Regions from separate parts of the Rothia amarae genome, predicted to be linked through region 1. Evidence: predicted binding sites of a transcription regulator. Region 1 holds the regulator's gene; each other region holds the start of a gene.
The links. Region 1 encodes HrcA, which represses chaperone genes, less so after heat shock. Its sites were predicted from a motif close to TTNGCACTCGNNNNNNNCGAGTGCNAA; they were not measured.
Positions count from the first base shown of each region.

Region 2: groES (co-chaperone GroES) is a predicted target of HrcA. The motif match lies at 3,606-3,632, and genes of this name have one in related genera.
Region 3: groL (chaperonin GroEL) is a predicted target of HrcA. The motif match lies at 2,945-2,971, and genes of this name have one in related genera.

Region 1 covers NZ_JBHUCN010000013.1:445,796-452,391, forward strand. Annotated here, with positions in the region: gene lepA (translation elongation factor 4) at 1-879, shown strand, start outside; gene hemW (radical SAM family heme chaperone HemW) at 876-2,126, shown strand; gene ACFR81_RS08875 (DUF4870 domain-containing protein) at 2,201-2,611, opposite strand; gene ACFR81_RS08880 (DUF3097 family protein) at 2,739-3,620, opposite strand; gene hrcA (heat-inducible transcriptional repressor HrcA) at 3,738-4,733, shown strand; gene dnaJ (molecular chaperone DnaJ) at 4,791-5,915, shown strand; gene ACFR81_RS08895 (16S rRNA (uracil(1498)-N(3))-methyltransferase) at 5,928-6,596, shown strand, end outside.
Region 2 covers NZ_JBHUCN010000006.1:129,606-136,201, forward strand. Annotated here, with positions in the region: gene tsaD (tRNA (adenosine(37)-N6)-threonylcarbamoyltransferase complex transferase subunit TsaD) at 1-961, shown strand, start outside; gene ACFR81_RS03155 (glutamate--cysteine ligase) at 945-2,102, opposite strand; gene ACFR81_RS03160 (class I SAM-dependent methyltransferase) at 2,227-3,513, opposite strand; gene groES (co-chaperone GroES) at 3,723-4,019, shown strand; gene groL (chaperonin GroEL) at 4,053-5,639, shown strand; gene ACFR81_RS03175 (acyltransferase family protein) at 5,853-6,596, shown strand, end outside.
Region 3 covers NZ_JBHUCN010000015.1:80,115-86,710, forward strand. Annotated here, with positions in the region: gene ACFR81_RS10075 (threonine/serine exporter family protein) at 1-1,172, shown strand, start outside; gene ACFR81_RS10080 (uracil-DNA glycosylase) at 1,150-1,830, opposite strand; gene ACFR81_RS10085 (DUF3263 domain-containing protein) at 1,881-2,168, shown strand; gene ACFR81_RS10090 (LytR C-terminal domain-containing protein) at 2,219-2,845, shown strand; gene groL (chaperonin GroEL) at 3,131-4,759, shown strand; gene ACFR81_RS10100 (hypothetical protein) at 4,931-5,704, shown strand; gene ACFR81_RS10105 (SGNH/GDSL hydrolase family protein) at 5,792-6,596, shown strand, end outside.

The sequences.
Region 1 (6,596 bases):
GCTTTGGATAAGCTCAAACTTAATGACGCCGCCCTCATTTATGAGCCGGAGACATCCGCGGCTCTAGGGTTTGGTTTCCGTTGCGGATTCCTCGGATTGCTCCACCTGGAAATTGTGCGCGAACGCCTCGAACGAGAATTCAACTTGGATTTGATTTCAACTGCACCCAACGTTATCTATGACGTCGTAGATGAGCACGGGGATGCACGACGAGTTACGAACCCCAGCGAATTCCCCGAAGGTAAAATCGCTACCATTCGTGAACCGATGGTAGCTTGCACCATTATCGCTCCCGCTGAATTCATTGGGGCAATCATGGAGCTTTGCCAGTCCAAGCGTGGGCAACTGGGCGGCATGGATTACCTCTCTGAAGACCGCGTAGAACTTCGCTATCGACTGCCCTTGGCTGAAATTGTGTTCGACTTCTTTGACCAACTCAAATCTCGCACCAAAGGTTATGCGTCTTTGGACTGGAAGTTTGATGGTGAAGAAGAGGCAGACCTGGTCAAGGTTGATATTCTTTTGCAGGGTGAGAAAGTGGATGCTTTCTCTGCTATTACCCACCGTGAAAAAGCGTATTCATACGGTGTGATGATGACGGGCAAGTTGCGCGAGCTCATTCCTCGCCAGCAGTTCGAAGTGCCGATTCAGGCGGCAATTGGTTCACGCATTATTGCTCGTGAAAATATTCGTGCAATTCGAAAAGATGTGCTGTCGAAATGCTACGGCGGTGATATTTCCCGTAAACGCAAGCTCCTGGAGAAGCAGAAAGCGGGTAAGAAACGCATGAAGATGGTGGGCCGCGTGGAAGTTCCACAGGAAGCCTTCATCGCCGCACTTTCTTCGAGTGATGAGCCTAAGGATAAAGCAAAGAAGTGAGTCCTGCACAGCCGGTAGGTATGCCAGCTCCAGGTGATGGATTGATTGGTTCAGAATCGGTTCAGGCGGGATCTGGCAAACCATTTTCTCTGTATGTTCATGTGCCGTATTGCTCGGTGAGGTGTGGGTATTGCGACTTTAATACTTACGCCCAGGACGATTTCGGTGACGGCGTCAATCTCAATACCTTTGCAGATGAAGCTATTGCTGAACTCGATTTTGCGCATAGTGTTTTACAAAATTCTGGTGCAGAGATTACTCCGTTACATTCGGTGTTCTTTGGCGGCGGCACGCCCACTCGGATACCCAGCACTGATTTAGTGCGGATTTTGCACCATGCCGTCTCCCTATTCGGACTTTCTGCACATGCGGAAGTGACGACCGAGGCGAATCCAGATTCTGTGGATGAGGAAGACATCCAAATACTTGCTGACGGTGGATTTACGCGTATCTCCTTCGGTATGCAGTCGGCGGTTCCGCGCGTCCTTAAAATTCTTGATCGCACGCACACACCCGATAATGTTCCCAAAGTTGTGAGGTGGGCACAGCAGGCAGGTTTACAAACCTCCGTCGACTTGATTTATGGGGCTCCGGGGGAGACTTTAGCTGAATGGGAGCAGTCGCTTCGAGCCGCGGTTTCATATCACCCAGATCATATCTCTGCCTATTCGCTCATTGTCGAAGAGGGTACCAAGATGTGGGCACGTATTCGGCGCGGTGAGTTAGATATGCCGGATGACGATGCGATGGCAGATATGTATCTGTTAGCAGATCGCATTCTAGGGGAGGCGGGGTACCAATGGTACGAAGTGTCTAACTTCTCTACGGATATTTCGACTCGAAGCACCCATAATTTGGCATATTGGCACAACGTCAATTGGTGGGGTATCGGACCGGGAGCCCATTCCCACTGGGGCGGAACTCGTTGGTGGAATGTGAAGCATCCGCTAGCCTACTCGCAACGAATACGCCAACAGATTTCGCCTGCCCAGGCTCGCGAAGTGCTCACCCCCAATCAGCAACATTTCGAAGATGTAATGCTTCGGCTCCGAATTCGAGAAGGAATGACTGTGCGCGAGTTGCAGGGACAGAATCAGATGAGCGAGGATCAGTTACACCAGAAGATTCAGTGGCTAGAGAAGCAGGGTCTGATTGAGGCAGTTGAACCTCTCAATTCCCGTGTGGTGCTGACTCTTAAAGGTCGGTTACTGGGGGATGCCGTCACCCGTGAGCTCCTTCCCGAATAAACAGTGATATTGCACCTTAAGAAAATAAAGGGACGACGCCTGCATCGGCGTCGTCCCTTAATGCATTGAAAATTTTAGCGGCGGCTGAGAAGCCGGTCAAAGAGCATGGTGTTTGCACGGTATTGGTAAGGATTTCCCTTATTGACCTTGATACCGGCAATTAAAGACATCAGCGCCAGATAGCTCCAGAGTAGCGCTGCAATCAGCCCAAAAATCCATCCCACCAGCGGCAGAGGTGTGAGGAGCATAGAAACAACAATGATGATGGTAGGTAACAACGTAAAGTTGAAAGCCTCGCGGGATTCTTGCTCAGTGAAAGCTCCACGATCACGGTAGAGGTAATAAACGATGCCCGAAGGTATGCAGCCGATGACTCCACCGAAGTGTGCAAGGGTCGCAATATTGCGGTCCTCATGAACCGTAAGCTTATTGGGTGTAGACGAGCTTCCTTCAAATGTGGCTTTTGCGGTTGACGTAGATTTCAATAATTTCTCAATCTTATCTAAGCACCGGGTTCTCACCGGACGACGTATCTGGCTTTCCCTTATTCTAAGGTAAAACTTTGAGTAAAAGGGAAGAGTAATGGAAATGCCCTTAAACTGCTAGGAGAGTTTAGACACAAGCTATCTTTGGGGTTGGCTCGGTCAGAAAATCAATTAATGATTCGACAGGTCCTAGAATTTCAGGCTGAAGGTCAGAGTAACTATTTACCCTGCTGAGAAGCTTTTTCCACCCATGAGCAATTTCTGCTTGATCTTCATGGGGCCATCCAAACCGTTTGAGGATTCCAACCTTCCATTCTTCCGTCCGGGGAACAACTGGCCACTGCTTGATGCCCAGCGTAGAGGGTTTTACTGACTGCCACACATCAATGTAAGGATGTCCCACAATCTTGATATTGCCGCTGGCACCTTTAACGCGCATTGTGTCTTGAGAGATTCGGCTTTCCTTGCTTCCAGGCACCAGATGATCTACTAAAATACCTAGTTTGCGGTGCGCTGAAGGTTGGAAAGCTACCACCTTTTCCGCTAAATCGTCTATGCCGTGCAGGGGCTCAACAACAATACCTTCGACGCGCAGATCATGACCCCAAATTTTTTCAATAAGTTCGGCATCATGGATACCTTCCACCCATAGCCTGGAAGCCCGCGCCACCTGTGCTGGTGCGTCCTCCACCGCGAGAGAGCCAGAACGGCTCACCATTCGAGCCGCTTTTTGAGGTGCGCGTTTCGGCGCGATGACTTTAACCGGCTCACCTTCGAGTAGGAAACCAAAGCCCAGGGGGAAGGATTTGACTCTGCCTCGTGCGTCTTCCAGTCCCACGACCCTCATCCCACCGATTGTTTCAAGGGAAACGACGACGCCTACCCAGCCGCTCTGAACGTCTTCAAGGAGTAACCCCGGCTTGACGGGTACCTCTCGCAGCTTCTGTTTTCGAAATTGCTGGTTCATGGCAGAAAGATCTTGCGTTCCCCATTCATATCTATTGGACATCGGTGCTCCTTTGCTTTGAGCGTACGAAGAGAGGTAGAGAAACCATAGGTATTAGAGTTGAACTAGCATTTCTTGCATTACAGTGCCAACTTTAAGATTTCGATATGGAGAAAAGGATTGTCATTGACACGTCAACATCAAATTCTTCAAGCCATTATCGAAGACTATGTCAGTTTACGTGAGCCTGTAGGTTCAAAAGCGCTGGTGGAGCGACATCAGCTAGGTGTTTCCAGCGCTACGGTGCGTAATGAAATGATGGCGCTAGAGGAGCAAGGGCTTATTCAAGCGCCCCATTCAAGTGCAGGACGTATTCCAACGGCAAAAGGTTATCGTTTTTTTGTTGACGAAATAGCCAAACCTAGGTCGCTGAAGCCCGCTGAAAAGAATGCGATTCATCGCTTTCTCGACTCATCAGATAGTTTGGATCAAGTCTATGAGCAAACAGTGCGGCTGCTATCCCAGCTCACCCATCAGGTGGCTGTATTGCAATTGCCCGTTGCTACTGGTGATTCGGTGCAGCATGTAGAAATTATTGAAACATCAGAGCTGACCGTGGCTGTTATCTTGATTGATAATTCAGGGCAGGTTCATCAAAAAATAATGGGACTTAAGCAACCCTTAGCATCAGCGGAGGATGCCCAGCAGAAAATACACTCTTTGGTGAAAAGCAAAAGCTTCTTTGAAGCACATCAAGCTATCGTAGCGCACAATGAATTACTGTCGAATATGAGCTTGCGAAGTATTCTTGCTGGTATAGACGATTTGTTACTCGCTCAACAAAATTCTCGGCTTCTCATCTCTGGCACCTCTTATCTTGCCAATGCTACCCACGATTTTTCTCAAAGTATTGCACCGATTCTTGAGGCACTGGAAGAACAGGTAACTATGCTTCAATTGCTGAATGCGATGGTGGCTGAAGAGGAAGTAACCGTTCGAATCGGAGCCGAGACACAAAGTCAGCCTTTGAGCGAGGCTTCTATTGTTGCTTCAGCTTATGGACCAGAAATCACTAGGAACCTTGGAGTGATTGGGCCAACCCGGATGGATTATTCATCGACGATGGCAACGGTTCGGGGAGTCGCTCAATATCTCTCAAGAATTTTGGGAACATGAGTTTCACTCACTAAACTTTTATCAGAATTTTGACGCCGATTAGAAAGTAGTAACTCTTTGAGCAACCACTATGAAACCCTGGGCGTGGCAAGGGACGCAAGCCCGGAGGAAATCAAGAAAGCTTATCGCAAGATGGCGCGCAAGCTCCATCCCGATATCAACCCTTCTCCTGAAGCCGCAGAGGAATTCAAGCGTGTGTCGCACGCGCACGATGTTCTATCTGACCCTGAAAAACGCCGTATCTATGACCAGACAGGTAACGAAAATGGTCAGGCTCAGGGTGGTTTTGGTGGTGGCGGCTTCGGAGGGTTCGGAGGTTTCTCAGATATTTTCGAAACTTTCTTCAGCCAGCAGCCGCAAGGACCTGCGTCCAGAACTCGCCAGGGGCAGGATGCGCTCATCAACGTGCGCATTGATTTGAAGGATGCAGTTTTTGGTACCAACAAACCAATTACTGTTGACACCGCCGTAGTATGTGATGTTTGTGGGGGAGACGGTTGCGAACCCGGCACTCACCCTGAAACCTGTGAGACCTGTAAGGGGCAGGGTTATATGCAGCGTCAGGTTCAGTCCATCTTGGGAACTGTCGTGCAGCCGGTAGAGTGCCCTTCCTGTAAGGGGTTTGGCACCGTCATTAAGCATCCGTGCCAGGAATGCTACGGTGAGGGGCGTGTCCGCGAGCGCAAGCCTCTGACCGTTAAGATTCCTGCAGGTGTCAATAGTGGCGCTCGTATTCGTCTTTCCGGTGAAGGTGAGGCCGGCACCGCCGGCGGTCCTAACGGGGATTTGTATGTCGAACTCCGCATTAATCCGGATCCGACTTTCATGCGCGAGGGCGACGATCTTCACGCTCGGGTAGGTATTTCGATGGCGGCAGCCGCGCTGGGTACCACGATTTCTTTGGATACTTTTGACGGTGTGCAGAAGCTTGATATCAAAGCCGGTGCGCAATCGGGCGATGTGCTGACCCTTAAGGAACTCGGAGTGCAGCATCTTCGCAAGAATGGTCGGGGAGATTTGCATGTGCATATTGAGGTTCGCACTCCTACCGACCTCAGCCGTGAGGAAAAGAAATTGCTAGAGAAGTTCGCGGAGCTACGCCAGGAGGATTTGCAACAGAGCGAGACGATTTCTGAGAAGCAAGGATTCTTCTCTCGTATCAAAGATCGTTTCGATAAGTAGGGTGATTTTATAATGTCTGCACCTATTTTCTATCTTGTGGAGCGGGAGCTAGACGACGTCGCCGTGGGTGATGTAGTTGATGTGCAGGGGACCGAAGGTCACCATGCGCGAAATGTTAAACGTCTTCAGCTGACTGAAAAGATTGATCTCTCTGATGGAGAAGGTAAGCGGCTGCGCGGGGAAGTGGTTGAACTTCTTGACGATGGTCTAAGGGTTAAGGTTCGCCAAATTCAGTCTGCCCATGCAGGTACTGAGTTTATTGTGGTGCAGGCATTAGCTAAGAATGATCGTGACATTCTGGGGATTGAGACTGCTACTGAACTTGGAGTTTCAGGTGTCATCCCGTGGTTTGCTGATCGTTCGATTGTGCGGTGGAAAAAGGAACGATTGCCTAAGCACCATGCCAAGTGGAAAAATACTGTGGTTGCGGCCGCAAAGCAGTCGAGAAGTGCTCTTATTCCCACGGTTTTTGATCTTCACTCTTCAGCAGATTTAGCTGAGGTTTTTGAAGAGGACAGCGCAGTTGGTGCCACCGTTTTGATTTTGCATGAATCTGCCGAGCAGAAATTGAGTGAGCTTCTGAAAGCTCAGAAATCTGAGCTGACTGGACCGGTCTATATAGTGGTTGGTCCAGAAGGAGGAATTTCGCCTCGTGAGGTAGATCTGTTTACTTCGGTTGGA
Region 2 (6,596 bases), on a different contig from region 1:
GGAGATAGCATCTCGTGCTCACCTGGATGCTTTTGTTCCTGCTCTGCAGAGTGCGTTGCGGGAAGCCGATGTCACGCTCGATGAGATTGATGCCATTGCAGTGACGGCAGGGCCAGGGCTTTCTGGTGCTCTTATGGTGGGTGTCTCTGCCGCCAAAGCTTTATCCGTTGCTACGGGCAAACCGCTCTATGGTATCAATCACCTGGTAGCGCACGTCGGCGTGGGATTACTGGAAGACTCTGGAATCGAAGGTCACGGTGCTGAACTGCTCGACCAGCTCCCCCGCGAAGGACTTGGAGCGCTCTTAGTTTCAGGCGGTCACACCGAGATTCTGGCGGTTCGAGACATTACCTCGGATGTTGAACTCTTAGGGGCAACCCTGGACGACGCCGCCGGCGAAGCGTACGACAAAGTCGCGCGTTTGCTAGGTCTCAACTATCCAGGTGGCCCCGCCATCGATAACGCGGCACGAGCTGGTCACCGAAAAGCGTTTAACTTTCCCCGCGGATTATCCGCGCGCAAGTTCATGGGCACCGCCGAAAATCCCGGTCCCCACCGCTATGATTTCTCTTTCTCAGGCCTCAAAACAGCTGTAGCACGAGTAGTCGAAGGCTTCGAAGCAAGAGGAGAGGAAATCCCCGTTGCAGATATCGCGGCGTCCTTCCAGGAATCCGTCGTGGACGTCATTACTCAAAAAGCAATGCTTGCCTGCCAAGAAAAAGGCATCAAAACGTTGCTTCTAGGCGGGGGAGTAGCGGCAAATTCCCGCCTGCGCCAGCTCGCTGCCGATCGCTGCGCAGAACACGGAATTACCCTGATTATTCCCAAACTTTCGCTGTGCACCGATAACGGGGCTATGGTCGCCGCTTTGGGCGCACGACTGGTGGCAGAAGGTAGAGAGCCTTCTGGAATCGCTTTTGAAACCGATTCTTCGCTACCGGTGACTACCGTTCTGATCTAAAGTACGGAGACTTTGTCTGCTCCACGAGATAGCGCACGACGGCGGTCAAATCGTTACCGCTCTCCTGCGCTATCTTGCGTTGCTGGGTTGCACTGCCGCCGTCCTGAATCATCCGTTCAATCTGCGCTAGATCATCTGAGCAATCTAAATCGCGGGCAATAGGTTCAAAGATATTAAGCAGACGCTCAATATCTTCGGTCACTAGCAACTCGTTATTGTCGTTGTCTTGGATAATAATCGCATCCAAGCCGTAGCGAGCGGCGCGCCATTTATTTTCCTGCATATGCCAGGGTTTTAGCGGCGCTAAAATTTTTCCCGCTTCATAATCGCGTGAGAGCGATTCCACCAGGCACTGATCAAACGCTACAAGCCCGGAAATATCGTTGAGCGAAGACAAACCATCGCAAACGCGCATTTCAACAGTGCCGTAATGAGCTACCGGGCGGATATCCCAGCGGTTCTCGCTAGGATCATCAATCACACCGGTCACCATCAAATCTTTCAAAAAGACTTCGTAATCTTCCCAACTCTCAAACGAGAAGGGCAGACCTGCGGTGGGCAGCTGCTGGAACATGAGCGCACGCTGGCTCGCATAACCGGTATCGAAGCCCTCCCAGAACGGAGAGGACGCCGAAAGCGCCAGCAGATGCGGATAGAAATTACTCAAACCATTCAATACAGGCAATGCCTTGGCTTTACTATCAATACCGGTATGAACGTGCACACCGTAAATCATCATCTGCCTACCCCAGTACTGGGTGCGATCCAGCATCTTCTGGTAGCGATCTTTATTGGCGATAGGTTGGTCAATAGAACGAGAAAAGGGATGAGTACCCGCCGAAAAAATTTCAATACCCAACTGGTCGGTGGCGACCATGAGTTGTTCTTTTGCTTTCTCTAACTGGTGGACCGCTTCGGCAACATTGGCGGAAACGCCGGTAACGAGCTCCACCGTATTATCTAAAAATTCACCGGTAATATGCGGGCCGGTGGAAGCATCTAGCAGTTCAGGAGAAAGTTCCTCTATCAAATCGAATACTTCTTGCGCTCGGGAGGTGAGCTCCATGCTCTTGCTATCGACGAGCGCTAATTCCCACTCAACACCGAGGGTTGATTGAGCCGATTTGGCGAATGAAATCACGGAGGTTCTCCTGAACGATGAGAAGTAAGGCGTCTGACCTTAATGATAGGTCAGCGAAAAAGTGGATTTTACATACGAGTACACATAGTGAGATGTCTCTCAGGGTGCTAGAAAAGGGAGGCTCTTATCCGGTAAAAGTCATCAGCGATTGGGCCGATAACGCCAAGCGTCGAGATGCTGTGCCTTCCCCTAGCCTCGTGACAATCAGAGTGCCTTCAACGGAACCCTTTTTCTTCTTGCTCTGCCCCAGGAGCTTTTTACGTAGTTGCTCAGGAACAATATCTACCCCGCGTTTTTTGATGGTAAGCGTACCGATGTTTTCTTCGCGCACCCATTTTTTCAACACTTTTTCTTGCAGAGGCATCTCGCCAAGAATTCTATAGCCGCTCACGGCAGGGGAGTCTAGCTCCTTGTCGGCGCTGAGATAGGCAATGTGTTCGTCTATCAAATGTGCACCGAGCTGATCCGCGAGTTCACTCACCAGGTGCGCACGCACAATAGCGCCGTCGGGTTCGTAGAGGAAACCTTCAATCTCGCCCGAATCCGCCGGGGGTACCTCAACGTCATCGATAGCGCTGGTGATTTCAAAGAGTATTTCAGGTTCCAGTGGATGAGGGGAAAGCAACGTTGCACTGCGGCGCACGTTCTTACGGGCGAGCGCATTGAACCACAGAACTACTTCTACCACTTGGCCGCCGTGGCTAATCCATTGGGCTTCGCACTGCTCGGGAATTTCATGATGGGGGATTCCCGGCCCCATCTTCACACCCATGGGGATACCGGTTTGAGCCAGTTTCACCACAAACGATAGGGGAGGAGAGAACGCTTCGGCATCGAAAATTCGAGACGAGGTTCGCCCCTGCTCCACTGTGCGTCGGGCAGGATCTAGCCAGAGCCCTTGAACGGGGTTTCCTTCGTTATCTTTTAGCTCAGATATATCGAGGTGCTCAACATTTCCCACTTTCACCATCGAACGAGGGTAGTCGGAGAGATTATGGGCAGTCATAGCGGCGGTAGCTTCATCAAGCTCCACCGCAAGCACGCTCATGCCCGCGCGCGAAAATTCTAGAGAATCTGCTCCGATGCCACACCCTAAGTCTGCAACTGACACCACGCCAGCTTCTTTGAAACGCTGAGCATGCAAACGCGCCACTGACGCACGGGTTGCTTGCTCGAAACCAGCCTCGGTCAACACCATTTTTTGAGCGGCTTCGCCAAATTTAGAGAGTCCCTGCGTGCGCAGCTTCGCTTGATTCAAAATGGCGGATACGGAGGGAGGGTCAAACCCTTCAGCTCGCAGAGCACTGGCATATTCCAGAGCATTCTTCTGCAGGTAAGGGACGAATCGATCCACGGTTTCAAGTTCTCGCGCAGATAGTGCAAGCGCCGGAGGCGAAGAAAGTAAAGACATCACTGCTCATCTTAGCGAAGACATCCGGTGCGCTCATCGCGAAACGCGCGCGCTTTCTTGACCCTGAAACGCCAGCGGTTCTAAAGTTTGTATTAGCACTTGACCGCTCACAGTGCTAAACGCCTTCGAGGGCGGCACCGCGACGACGTCCTTGATAGCTCTCTGGAAACGGTCACCCATCATAAGATTTCATCATCGATGAAGGAGTAATAATGTCTTCCATCAAGCCTCTTGAAGATCGCGTAGTAGTTCAGATTGTTCAGGCAGAGCAGACCACCGCGTCAGGTCTGGTAATTCCCGATACCGCTAAAGAAAAGCCCCAGGAAGCTAAGGTCGTAGCTGTTGGCCCCGGTCGCGTAGACGACAAGGGCAACCGCCTTCCCGTAGACGTAGCAGAAGGCGACACCGTTATCTTCTCCAAGTACGGCGGAACCGAAGTTTCCTTCGAAGGTCAGGACTATCTGATTCTTTCTGCACGCGACGTTCTCGCAGTAATCTCCAAGTAAATTATTCCCACAAACTAAGGAGCTGATGAGTTCATGGCAAAACAGCTAGAATTCAACGATGCTGCTCGCAAGAGCCTCCAAGCCGGTGTGGATAAGCTTGCAGACACTGTCAAGGTCACCCTGGGCCCTCGCGGCCGCAACGTGGTTTTGGATAAGCAGTGGGGCGCACCCATCATTACCAACGACGGTGTTTCCATCGCCCGCGAGATTGAGCTGGATGACCCCTACGAAAACCTTGGTGCACAGCTTGCCAAGGAAGTAGCGACCAAGACGAACGACGTTGCCGGTGACGGTACCACCACCGCTACCGTGCTTGCTCAGGCTTTGGTTGCCGAAGGGTTGCGTAACGTTACCGCAGGTGCGGCACCTGGCGAGGTCAAGCGCGGTATCGAGCTAGCTACACAGGCAGTTTCGCAGCGCTTGCTCGATAACGCGCGCGAAGTTCAGGGCGAAGAAGTAGCTCACGTGGCTGCTATCTCAGCCCAGTCACCTGAAATTGGTGAGCTTCTCGCAGAGGCATTTTCTAAGGTCGGTCAGGACGGCGTCATCACCATTGAAGATGGCTCCACCACCGAAATCGAGCTGGATATCACCGAAGGTATGCAGTTCGACAAGGGTTACCTCTCACCTTCTTTCGTTACCGACGCAGAGCGTGCCGAGGCAGTTCTCGAAGATACCGCAATCCTGCTCTACCAGGGCAAGATTTCCACGGTTCATGAGATTATGCCCCTGCTGGAAAAGATTGTTCAGGCGAAGAAACCGCTGACCATCATTGCTGAGGACGTAGAAGGCGAAGCTCTCTCTACTTTGGTCGTCAACAAAATGCGCGGCAACCTCAACGTTGTTGCGCTGAAGGCACCCGGTTTCGGCGATCGCCGCAAGGCTATCTTCGAAGACCTTGCCATCTTGACCGGCGGCACCGTTATCACTAACGAACTCGGCGTCACTCTAGATTCAGTCACCATGGAGCAGCTTGGCTCTGCCCGCCGTGTGACCGTAACAAAGAACAACACCACCATCGTTGACGGCGGAGGTACCTCCGATGCTGTTGCTGATCGTGTGGCTCAGCTCCGCAAGGAGATTGAGCGTGTTGATTCTGAATGGGATCGCGAAAAGCTCAAAGAACGTCTGGCGAAGCTGGCTGGCGGCGTCGGCGTCATCAAGGTGGGTGCAGCTACTGAGGTCGAGGCTAAAGAACGCAAGCACCGTATTGAAGACGCTGTTTCCTCCACCCGTGCGGCTCTGGAAGAGGGCATCGTAGCAGGTGGCGGTACCGCTCTGGTTCATGCTTTGGCAGCTTTAGACGAGGTTTCACTCGATTCTAAGGACGCCCAGACCGGCGTAGAAATCGTCAAGCGTGCACTTGTTCAGCCCCTGCGCTGGATTGCAGAAAACGCTGGCGAAGACGGCTATGTGGTTACTTCAAAGGTTGCTGAACTTCCCTTGGGTTCGGGCTTCAACGCGAAGACCGGTGAATACGGCGACCTCATGGGCGCCGGCGTCATCGATCCTGTGAAGGTTACCCGTTCAGCTTTGGAGAACGCATCTTCTATTGCTGCGCTGGTTCTTACCACCGAAACCCTTGTAGTGGAAAAGCCTGTAGAAACTGAAGACGACTAGAAGAATTTGTTATAACCCGTCTTGAATAAACAGACAATTCCCCTTCTTTGTGATTACTCACAAAGGAGGGGAATTCTTATTTCGCCGACTGATTCGTCAGTAAACTTCAGGTAACGTGTTCATAGCCAAATTGGTAATCACACCCTTAGGAAATATTCACTCTTGTCTCCTTTCAGAGCGAGATGTGAATACCGCACCAGATGATTGAAGCAGATGACAAATTCCCACAACATGTCTTCTGTTCCCTTAAGCAATAAGCAGGGAACTCAGATTATTAACAATCAATCGAATCGCAAATTCCGCCCTGAAATTCAGGGTCTGCGCGCGCTTGCATTGCTCTTAGTCGCCGCATACCATCTGTGGTTCGGTAAAGTCTCAGGTGGCGTTGACGTCTTCCTGCTCATCTCAGCTTTCTTGATGACGGGGTCGTTCGTTCGCCGTATGGAAAACAATAAGTTCGCTGGTTTCCGCTCGGTGGTTGACTATTGGATTCACGTGTTCAAACGTATCCTGCCGTTGGCTTCTGTAGTGGTCGTTGGAATCCTGCTGGGTTCTTACCTTTTCCTTCCCGCTGACCGGTGGGAAAGCCTGCTTTCTGAAGCAAAATCTGTAGTTTTTTACTACCAAAACTGGTGGTCCATTTCTAACCTGGTGGACTACTATGCCGCTGACTCCTCTGTGGCATCTCCTTTCCGCCACTACTGGTCTCTCTCAGTGCAGGGGCAGATTTACCTCTTGTGGCCGCTAGTCTTTTTGCTGGGATGGCTGATTATTCGTGCAACGCGGGTGAACGTCCGCGGACTGATGCTTCTCATGTTCGGCACCATCTTTGCCGGTTCTTTGGCATATTCGATCTTTGTCACCGCGACGAGCCAGCAGACTGCTTACTTCAATACTTTTGCGCGTTTGTGGGAATTCGCGTTGGGTTCTTTGGTGGCTATTGTGATGCCCTGGCTC
Region 3 (6,596 bases), on a different contig from region 1:
ATGTGTCTGATCCCGAGCATACGGATACTGCACAAATCGCTGTGGAAGCTAACGGAACGCGAGAGAGATTTAGCCACACGGTAGTGCGTGTGGTGCGTACTCGTTCGGAAAACTATTCTTCCCTAACGGCAATTTACGGTCTGATTCACAGCATCACCGAGAAGGGGCTTTCCCGTCATCAAGCGGAACGGCGGTTAAAGGAAATTAACCGTTCGAGAAAGCTATACTCTCCTCTGGTAATTAACTGCGCAGAGCTCTTGACGATTGGCGGTTTTACGTTGGGCTTGGGTGGTAGCTGGCGAGCTGCCTTGGCCGCGGTGGTAATTGCGGTGGTGGCTGTTACCGGTATGAGTATTGCCTCCAAAATGAGTTTGCCCAGCTTCTTCATGATGGCAATCGGCTCCGGAATCATCACTGCAGGCGCTTTGTGGGTGGGTAGCCAAGGGTCTTTAGCTCAAAATGTGGGGTTTTACGTCTCAAGTCCCCACGTTGTGGCTGGAGGGCTGTTGCTACTCTTACCTACCTCCACCATGGTGTCTTCTGCACAAGACGCTCTCACCGGCTATCCGTTGACGGCTGCGGGAAAGTTCGTGACCACTGCTCTTGATTTTCTGGGGCTAGTCGTGGGCATCGCCATGGCGCTCACGGTGATGAGTTACTTCGATGCGGCAACATTGGATGTTCAACAGGCAGTTTTTGATCCGCCTCCGATATGGCTTTCCCTGGCCGCATTAGGGGTAGGTTCTATGGCAGCGGTTGCAGTATCTCAGGGAACCGTGGCTAACATGCTATGGGTTCTAATAGTTTTTGGTGCCGGACAGATGATTTACTACGGGTTCTCCGCATTAACCCATACGGCGCCCAACACTTTCAATACTGCTTTTGCCGCGTTCGTTGTTGGCGCGTTGAGTGCTTACATCGCCTTCAAAACTCATGCGCCACAAATTTCGTTTTATGTGCCGGGTTTCCTCTTCTTGCTTCCCGGTCTATCGATTTTCCGCGGGCTGTATTCAGTGGTGATTGACCCCAGCCCTATTGCTGGCATGTCGAATCTGGTGGGTGCTTTTTCTACGATTATCGCGATGGCATCGGGAGTGGTTTTAGGGTCTTACATGGTGCACTATCTTTTGGACAAAGTAGTTCGGGCAACTAAAGAGGTAGCGCCCAATTAATAGGTTGCGCTCCCTGCTGTACCAATAACTCATTCACTTTAGAGAACGGACGAGAACCAAAGAACCCTCGCGAGGCGGAAAGTGGAGAAGGATGCGCCGACTCCACGCAAGGGTAGTTCGCTAGCATTTGCCGGCAATTACGAGCGTCGCGCCCCCACAATAGCCCAACCAGAGGTGTGCCGCGCTCAGCAAGAGCTTCGATGGCGCGGGTAGTGATTTTTTCCCAGCCCAGGTTACGGTGCGAGCCGGCTTTTCCAGCTTCTACCGAAAGAACGCGGTTCATCAACATGACACCCTGCTCGCTCCACGCCGAAAGATCGCCGTGGGCAGGAGGCGTAATTTCCAAATCAGCATGAAGTTCTTTATAGATATTTTGGAGCGAGCGAGGGAGCGGGCGTACTTCTGGATGCACGGAAAAAGAGAGCCCCATAGCGTGACCCGGAGTGGGGTAAGGATCCTGACCGATGATTAAAACCTTCACGTCGGCTAGCGGTGCTTGAAAAGCATTGAAAATATCTTGTGCAGGGGGTAGCGTGACCCGTTGCGCTAGATGTTCTTCGCGAAGAAAATTTCCCATAGCGCGAATATTGGATTCGACCGGAGCTAAAGCTTCTGCCCAGTCTGCTGCCATAATTTGATCGAGCGGTTGAGCGGGCATGGTTACTCCTTAGGGGCACATGAAAAATTAATCTGTTTTAAGATTAGGCTATGAATACTAACCGAGGGGAGGGTGCAGAGCATATGGAAGATCTTGGCGCGTCATTGAGCGATAAAAATCAAGCAGGGGCGGAACTGACTGACACCGAACGGTCCATCCTGGCGTTAGAGAAACGACGGTGGAAATACCCCGGTGCCAAAGAACAGGCTATTCTGGCAGAACTTAACCTGGGGCCTATTGCTTATTATCAGAAACTTAATGTACTCATTGATGACCCCCGCGCTATCCGTATCGAGCCCGCACTCACCCGCCGTCTGCGTGAGCACCGCGACTCCTAGACCTGCTGTGTACCCTAGAGAGTAGCAAGATTGACAACGAAAGATTCCCAGTGAACTCATACCCCCGTGACGAATTCGATGACGTTCCCGAAGACTCAGCCCGCCGTGGAGCCTACCGCGGGCAACAAATCGATCAATCCACTTCCCGTGGGGGAACGATTGCCATACTATGCGTGGGTATTTTAGGGCTTCTTCTCGGCGCTGTGATGTTCGTGGTGCAGCCGCGTACGCTTGCCCCCGATGCTCCCAATAACGTTTCGGCGGCAGTGAGCGACCCTGCCTCGGAGAGCTCCAACGAAAGCCAACAAACGCCTAAAGACCCTTCAGAAATAAACGTGAAAATCTATAACGCGGGCACCTATCCCGGTGCAGCTTCTGAAGTTGAACGCGAAATGAAAAAAGCTGGCTATAACGTCACGGGTACATCGAACTGGAAGGGCGAGAGCATCCCCTATTCCATGGTTTACTACGCCAACGGGTTCATTGCAGAAGCTAACACCGTGGCAGATGGTTTGGGTTTCTCTTACTTTGAGGAACAAAAGGACGCGCCTGCCGATATTTCGGTAGTTTTGGGACCAGATTTTGCTGGAATCCCCGAAGGAAGCTTTCAAGAAAATGTGGCTGCTCAGGAAACCGCCACGGCGTCGGCAACTGCAAGCGAGGCTCCGGCGCCCTAGTGCTGGGGAGGCAGGGGAAGCCCTGTGCGCTCACGGCGATTAAGCAGGGGTAGGGGCCGCGAATGTTTGCGCTCGCTCGCTTCAAGTGTCAAGATTGAATTAGCACTCGAGGAGTCTAACTGCTAAATCGTAGTGCTAGGTGTAGCAGTTTCCTTGGGAAATAATTTTGCTTTCAGTAGGTGAGGCGCAACTGGCTCGTGAAGAGCGCGAGTACGGGGCGTCGTCCGTCGCGGGCACCGCTGAGAGAGGTAAGAATTCTCTTAGTCCAGGAGGGATTAAGTAAAAATGGCAAAGCTTATTGCATTTGATGAAGAAGCACGCCGCGGTCTGGAAAAGGGTCTCAACACCCTTGCAGACGCCGTGAAGGTAACCCTTGGCCCTCGCGGTCGCAACGTTGTTTTGGAGAAGGCATGGGGCGCTCCCACCATCACCAACGACGGTGTATCTATCGCTAAGGAAATCGAACTCGAAGATCCTTACGAGAAGATTGGCGCAGAGCTCGTCAAGGAAGTTGCTAAGAAGACTGACGACGTCGCTGGCGACGGCACCACCACCGCAACTGTTTTGGCTCAGGCACTCGTTCGCGAGGGTCTGCGTAACGTGGCAGCTGGTGCTGATCCTCTTTCCCTTAAGCGCGGTATTGAGAAGGCTGTAGAGGCTGTTACCGCTGAGCTTCTTTCTTCCGCTAAGGAAGTTGAAACTGAAGAAGAGATCGCAGCAACCGCATCTATCTCCGCTGGCGATAAGGAAATCGGTAAGCTCATTGCTGAGGCAATGGAGAAGGTCGGTAAAGAAGGCGTTATCACTGTTGAGGAGTCCAACACCTTCGGTCTTGAACTCGAACTCACCGAGGGTATGCGCTTCGACAAGGGCTTCCTTTCCGGTTACTTCGTCACCGATCCTGACCGCCAGGAAGCAGTTCTTGAAGATCCCTACATCTTGATTGTGAACTCCAAGATTTCCAATGTGAAGGATCTTGTTCCTGTTCTTGAGAAGGTCATGCAGTCGGGCAAGCCCCTGTTGATTGTTGCTGAGGACATCGAGGGCGAAGCACTTGCACTGCTCGTGCTCAATAAGATGCGCGGTTCCATCAAGTCGGTTGCTGTAAAGGCTCCCGGCTTCGGTGACCGCCGCAAGGCTCAGATGGCTGATATCGCTATCCTCACCGGTGGCCAGGTTATTACTGAAGAAGTTGGTCTGTCTTTGGATCAGGCAACCATCGATTTGCTGGGTACCGCCCGCAAGGTTGTTGTGACTAAGGACGAAACCACCATCATCGAAGGTGCAGGCGATCAGGCTGCTATCGAGGGTCGTGTAGCTCAGATTCGCGGCGAAATCGCGAACTCTGATTCTGATTACGACCGTGAGAAGCTCCAGGAGCGTTTGGCTAAGCTGGCTGGCGGCGTCGCAGTTCTTAAGGCAGGTGCTGCAACTGAGGTTGAACTCAAGGAACGCAAGCACCGTATTGAGGACGCCGTTCGTAACGCAAAGGCAGCTGTTGAAGAGGGCATCGTAGCCGGCGGTGGCGTTGCTTTGATTCAGGCTGGTGTGAAGGCTCTTGATTCTCTCGAGCTGACCGGCGACGAGGCAACTGGCGCAAACATCGTCAAGGTTGCTATCGACGCTCCTTTGAAGCAGATTGCTCAGAACGCTGGTCTTGAGCCCGGCGTTGTTGTTGATAAGGTTCGCGGTCTGCCTGCAGGTAACGGTTTGAACGCTGCTACCGGCGAGTACGAAGACCTCATGGCTGCAGGCATCAACGATCCTGTGAAGGTAACCCGTTCGGCTCTGCAGAACGCAGCTTCCATCGCTGGTCTGTTCTTGACCACCGAGGCTGTTGTTGCTGACAAGCCTGAGCCTGCCGGCGCTAACCCCGCTGCAGGTATGGATCCCGGCATGGGCGGAATGATGTAATCGAGTTATTCTCGGCAAGAAGAGACCAGCGAGTTTTTCTCGCTGGTTTCTTTCGTTAAAGGTGGGGTCTATAGCCGGGTGTACACTCAAAGCCGGAATATTGCGCAAATTTTATGGGGGTAACGTACCGGTGCAATCGAGTGCAACACCATCTAGACCGCAAGCCTGGTTATGGACTCTGGTGACTTTTGCGTTTCTTTTGCAAACGGCGTTGTATGCGCAGGCGCAGCTGTCATGGCGCTGGCGCCCAGCATTATCGGTGTGGGACTAGCCAGTGTCTTATTAGGTTTTGGGCATCTTATATTTGTGATTGCCTCGCAAGCTTCGGTGCCTCGGTACTCTACTGACGCGACGCTGGACAAAGGGTTTGGGTGGCAGACTGCGGGAATTTCCGCCGGTCAGCTCCTGGGGCCGCTTTTGGGCGGGCTGATTCTGGGCAACAGCAGCGGCGACGAGCGAATGCACCTTATTAATATTTCGCTGTGGGTGGGCGCGGCGTTTGCACTGATTTCTATACCGCTCATGCTCTGGCCGGTGCGTGCGTCGTTACTGGTGAGCGCCATCGTGATTGCGCTGGTTCCATTGACCTTAGAGAATCTCTGGATTTCTGTTCTATCTATGGTGGTCGGTGGTTTTCTTTGTAGGAATCGCCCAGCCGCTAACCATGACCATGATTATCAAAGAGGTGCCGGTCAGCTGGCGTTCGCCTGCGCTGGCGGTGCGACTCACTGGAAATCGTTTGGGGCAGGTCTGTATTCCGCTTATTGCCGGTGCTGTAGCAGCACCTTTAGGGCCTGCGGGAGCCATCTGGTTCTGCTGTGTTCTGATCGGAATCTCGGGGGTAGAAAAGTCCGCTCGCTACGCCAAAACGGGTCCCACTTCCGCCGATCGCTGACTCACCCTCAATTTTTTCAGAACTTTAGACTACTTCTTGGGGTTTGCTAGGCGAAACGGGTTTTGAATTGTCTCGATACGGTTACACTTTCATGTAATCGCACCTCACATTTCGCTTATCTACAACTGGAGACAATCTTGAAAAACTCATTCCGCTCCCTTTTAGGTGGTGCTGCAACTTTGGCACTGGTTGGAGCTTCGGTACCCGCATACGCAACTACCACAGGTACTACTGGCGATCCTGTCTCTGATACCTGCATCATTAATGGGCCAAAAGCTGAGCACCAGACAGATCAGTCCTGCGTTGCCCTGAAAAAGTTCGCTGAAGAAAACGGCATGGGTAAAGCAGACGGTGCGGGTACTGCACAGGAACCCGGCGTAACGAACGTTTATCGTCTGAGCACTTATCTGTTCTCCCAGCACTTTGAAAAGGGCTGGCTGGTGTATTCCATGGACACCGGTGCGGTACATCCGATGAGCGATGAAGTTTATGATTTCTGGACCAATCCCCAGAACAGTGATTTTAGCCGCGAGATTTTCCGCATTGGTCTTCCCGTTGATTACCGCATGGATTTGTCGAAAGACCCCGCTCATCCAGGCTCTGGAATCACTACTGTTTTTGATAACGGTATGAATGATCACCGGTTCTATCTTCGATTCGATCCTGCCAAGAACCGCGTGATGGACTATGCTGAGAATTTTTCAGGTAAGGGTCTCAGCTGGTCTGACTCAATTACTATTGATGGTCCGTTCCCCAGCCACGCAGATTTAGTCTCTACGGGTCTCAAAGACGCAGGATACGAACCTCACGACGCGGGATATATTGAGACTTCTCTGGCATCATTCCCTTCATTCAATAATCTGGCGTCTTTGATGGAAAAACATCTGATTGCGCTTCCTGAAGGAACCCCTTGGGTTGTGAATGTGGAAACTACTCAGCTGG